2 regions of the Serratia sp. A07 genome follow, and region 2 is predicted to be linked to the other one. Evidence: predicted binding sites of a transcription regulator. Region 2 holds the regulator's gene; the other holds the start of a gene.

Region 1 (2,407 bases), on a different contig from region 2:
CAGATAGGCCAGCGGCGACAGGAACAGGATCAGCAGGAACAGAATGCCGACCACGGTGGCGGTCAGGCCGGTCTTGCCGCCCGCGGCGGTGCCGGCGGCGGATTCGATGTAGACCGCGGCGGGCGCGGCGCCCACCAGGCCGGAGAAGATGCTGCTCAGGGAATCCGAGGTCAGCGCCTTGCCGCCGTTGATGATCTGCCCGTCTTTATCCAGCAGGTTGGCCTGCCCGGCCACCGCGCGGATGGTGCCGGTGGCGTCGAACACCGCGGTCATCACCAGCGCCAGCACGCTCGGCAACACCACCGGCTGCAATGCGCCCATGATATCCAGGCTGAAGATCAACGACTTGCCGTCAGCGTCCGCCAGGCTCGGCATGGCGAATAGCCCCTGGTATTTCACCGCCGGGTCGAAGATCAAGCCGATGATGGAAATGGCGATGATCACCAGCAAAATGCCGCCGGGCACGCGCAGTTTTTCCAGGCCGAAGATCACCGCCAGGCCGACCAGCGTCATCACCACCGGGAAGGAGGTGAACGCGCCGAGCGCCACCGGCAGGCCATCCAGCGGGTTCTTCACCACCAGGCCGACGCCGTTGGCGGCGATCAGCAGCAGGAACAGACCGATACCGATGCCGGTGCCGTGCGCCACGCCCATCGGCAGGTTGCGCAGGATCCAGGCGCGGATGCCGGTGACCGAGATAATGGTAAACAGTACGCCCATCAGGAACACCGCACCCAGCGCCACCGGAATGCTGATGTGCTGGCCCAGCACCAGGCTGAAGGCGGTGAAGGCGGTCAACGAGATCGCACAGCCGATCGCCATCGGCAGGTTAGCCCACAGCCCCATCAGCAGCGAGCCCAGCCCGGCCACCAGGCAGGTGGAGACAAACACCGCCGCCGGCGGGAAGCCCGCTTTGCCCAGCATGCTCGGCACCACGATCACCGAGTACACCATCGCCAGGAAGGTGGTTAGCCCCGCCACCACCTCCTGGCGCACGCTGCTGCCGCGCGCGGAAATTTTAAAATAGCCATCAAGCCCGCCGGTTGGTTTTTCGGCGTGGTTCGCTTGAGAGTTCGACATAGGTTACTTCCCCTGTGTTTCATGAATCGGCCCGTCGCAGCAGGCCTGTAATCTCGCCCGCGCCCGATCGTCACGTAATCGTTTACGTCACGTTCCGCATCCTTGCCCTTCTGTCGCAGCGCCAACGGCGATGCGCACCAAGGCAAACGTTTAACTCGCAGCGCGCGGTACGGGTGATTTATGGTGGTTTATTCAAGGCAAACGATTATCCTGCCTTCCATAGCGTCTAATCAACTAAAGATCGCGGCAATTTATGCAGAAAGCGGCGGGAATGACGCCTGTACGATAAAACCGGGGCGACGGGCGCCCCGGCGAACGCCGTCGCGGCAGGGTTATTGCGTCTGCACCGCAGCGGGATCCATATACATCAATTCCCAGATATGGCCATCCAGATCCTGAAAACCGTGGCCGTACATCACGCCGTAGTCCCGCGGCGGGTGGTAGGTGTTGCCGCCGCCGGCGACCGCCTTACGCACCAGTTCGTCCACCGCCGCCCGGCTGGGTTGCGACAGGCATACCAGCACTTCGGTGGCCTGCTTGGCGTCGCCGATCGGGTTCGGGGTAAACATCCTGAATTTGTCGTGGGTCAGCAACATCACGTAAATCGTGTCGCTGACCACCATGCACGCGGCGGTGTCATCGGTGAATTGCGGATTGAAAGTGAAACCCAGGTGGGTGAAGAACGCCATCGAGGCGGGCAGATCGCTGACGGGCAGGTTAACGAAGATTTGCGTAGCCATGGGCTACCTCCGATGAAGAATGACCCCATCGAGTATAGCCCATCCGCTTAGCTCAGCAGGTCGTAAGGGCCGCCCTGCTCCAACGCCCGCTGGTAGGCGGGCCGGGCGTGAATGCGCTGCAGAAAACCGCGCAGTTTCGGGCAATCATCCAACGCGCCGCGCGCCGCCATCGCCTCCAGCGGGAAGCTCATCTGAATGTCCGCCGCGCTGAAGTCGTTGCCGACAAACCAGCTGCCCTTGTTCAGGTGCTGTTCGAGGAATTCGCAGTGCGGCGCGATCTGCTTGTCGAGATATTCGCGCTGCACGCCCTTGCCGATCGCGCCGGCCACCGGCCGCAGCAGCCAGGGGATCGGCGGCTGGCCGAGCCGGCTGAACACCAGTTTCATCACCAACAGCGGCATCAGCGATCCTTCAGCGTAGTGCAGCCAGTAGCGGTATTGCTGGCGCGCGTGGAAGTCGGTCGGCATGAACATCCCTTGCGCGTCATAGGCTTCCTGCAGGTATTCGATGATGGTGCCGGATTCCGCCAGCGTCAGATCGCCGTCGACGATCACCGGCGATTTGCCCAGCGGGTGGATCTTTTTCAG
Region 2 (2,407 bases):
GGCAGTTTCAGCGCGGCGGCGCAGGAACTGCACCGGGTGCCGTCGGCGGTGAGCTATACCGTACGGCAGCTGGAGCAATGGCTGGCGGTGCCGCTGTTTGAGCGGCGTCACCGCGATGTGGAGTTGACGCCGGCCGGCGCGCTGTTTATCAAAGATGCGCGAGTTGTTATCAAAAAAATGCTCGACACCCGCCGCCACTGTCAGCAGGTGGCCAACGGGTGGCGCGGCCAGCTGAATATCGCGGTGGACATCATCGTCAAACCGCAGCGCAGCCGCCAACTGGTGCTGGATTTCTACCGTCATTTCCCCGACGTCGAACTGATGCTGCAACCCGAGGTGTTCAACGGCGTGTGGGATGCCTTGGTGGACGGCAGGGCGGACATGGCGATCGGCGCCACCCGTGCGGTGCCGGTCGGCGGCGGCTTCGCCTTCCGCGACATGGGCTATATGAACTGGCTGTGCGTGGTCAGCCCGCAGCACCCGCTGGCGCAACTGACAGGCCCGCTGAATGACGATCAGCTGCGGCCGTACCCTTCGCTTTGCCTGGAGGACACCTCGCGCAATCTGCCCAAGCGCGTCACCTGGACGCTGGATAACCAGCGGCGGCTGGTGGTGCCGGACTGGACTTCGGCGCTCGACTGTTTGTGCGCCGGGCTGTGCGTCGGCATGATGCCGGCACATCGGGCGCTGCCGCGGGTGCAGCGCGGTGAGCTGAAGGCGTTGCAGCTGCAGCAGCCGTTTCCCGCCAGCCCTTGCTGCCTGACCTGGCAGCAGGATAAACCCTCACCGGCGATGAGCTGGCTGCTGGCGTATCTGGGCGATGGGGAGACGCTGAACCAGGAGTGGCTGAGCGAGGCGGAACCGGAAGCCGCGCAGGCTTCCGGCGCGGGGGATTAGCGGCGGTAGTCGATGAACGGGCCGTCGGCGACCGAGCGGCGTTCAATCAGCTTCGGATGCACTTCGATCACCTGCGACTCTTCGCGTTTGCTGATGATGCGATCCAGCAGCATGGTGAAGGCCATTTCGCCCAGGCGTTCTTTAGGCTGGTGAATGGTGGTCAGCGCCGGGGTGAAGTAGCGGGCGTTGCGCACGTTGTCGTAGCCGATCACGGAAATATCCTGCGGCACCCGCAGCCCCAGCTCGTCGGCGGCGCAGATGGCGCCCATCGCCATGATGTCGCCGCCGCAGAATACCGCGGTCGGCCGCTGCTTTTGCGACAGGATTTGGTGCATCGCCTTGTAGCCGGACTCCGGCTCGAAGTCACCCTGGACGATCCACTCTTCGCGAATGTCGATATGCGCTTCCTGCAGCGCCTTCATAAAGCCCTGGTGACGGCCGCCGCCGGTATTGCGCGACAGCTGGCCCGGAATGGCGCCGATATCGCGGTGGCCGCGCTCGATCAGGTAACGGCCGGCCAGATAGCCGCCTTCGAACGCGTTATCGATGATGGTGTCGGTGAAGTCGCCGCGCGCGGCGCCCCAGTCCATCACCACCATCGGGATGTTGCGGTAGTCTTCCAGCATGCCCAGCAGCTGATCGGGGTACTCGGAGCACATGACCAGCAGGCCGTCGACGCGCTTTTGCGCCAGCATCGCCAGGTAGGCGCGCTGCTTGTCGAGATTGTTGTGCGAGTTGCACAGGATCAGGGTGTAGCCTTTGCTGTAGCAGCTGTTTTCCACCGCCTCGATCACTTCGGCAAAGTAGGGCGCTTCGCTCGAGGTGGCCAGCAGGCCGATCGACTTGGTGTGATTGACTTTCAGGCTGCGCGCCACGGCGCTCGGCGAGTAGTGCAGTTCTTTGATGGCGGCCCACACGGCCGCTTTGGTCTCTTCGGCGACGAAACGAGTCTTATTGATGACGTGCGAAACGGTGGTGGTGGAAACGCCCGCGCGTTTGGCCACATCTTTAATCGTTGCCATGTAAGGAATGACTCCTGAACTCACATGTTTACAGCATGTAAGTGTGATGTTAATCGTTTGCCTACGTAGATCCTTCTCCAGAGAAGCGAAAACTGAGTTTTTAGTGTGTTGAAGTCTTCAGCGCTTAATCAGGAGGGGCATGGATGCCGGTACGCAGTTGTGAACTGCGAATTTTGTCGCATATTGAACAAAAGTGGAAGAGGTAATCGAGATTATAAACCGGGAAATGATAACAAGATTTAATCGGCGAACTGTGGGAAAATGATTTGACGTACTAATTGTGCGCCTTTTATGCTTAGGAAAGCCCATTTTAAAGGAGTTGTCATGGATACCGAATTGAAGATGTCGCTGTTCACCACCGTCTGCGCATTGGCGGTCATTATCGCTTTCAGCTTCGTTGCCGCGTTGAACTGATTTACCCCCGGTTATAAAAAAGGCGCAGCTTGGCTGCGCCTTATCACCTCAGAACCTGCGCTTACGCCAGGTTT

What was found. Region 2 encodes PurR, which represses purine synthesis genes. Its sites were predicted from a motif close to CANGCAAACGTTTGCNTG; they were not measured.
Region 1: a site for PurR is predicted at 1,220-1,237, ahead of AC4PR2_RS19500 (NCS2 family permease). Genes of this name have one in related genera too.

The regions. Positions count from the first base shown of each region.
Region 1 is NZ_JBZXDO010000022.1:79,040-81,446, reverse strand. It holds gene AC4PR2_RS19500 (NCS2 family permease) at 1-1,080, opposite strand, end outside; gene AC4PR2_RS19495 (VOC family protein) at 1,413-1,820, opposite strand; gene AC4PR2_RS19490 (glutathione S-transferase family protein) at 1,868-2,407, opposite strand, start outside.
Region 2 is NZ_JBZXDO010000006.1:144,147-146,553, reverse strand. It holds gene punR (DNA-binding transcriptional activator PunR) at 1-897, shown strand, start outside; gene purR (HTH-type transcriptional repressor PurR) at 894-1,919, opposite strand; gene cydH (cytochrome bd-I oxidase subunit CydH) at 2,244-2,333, shown strand; gene sodB (superoxide dismutase [Fe]) at 2,395-2,407, opposite strand, start outside.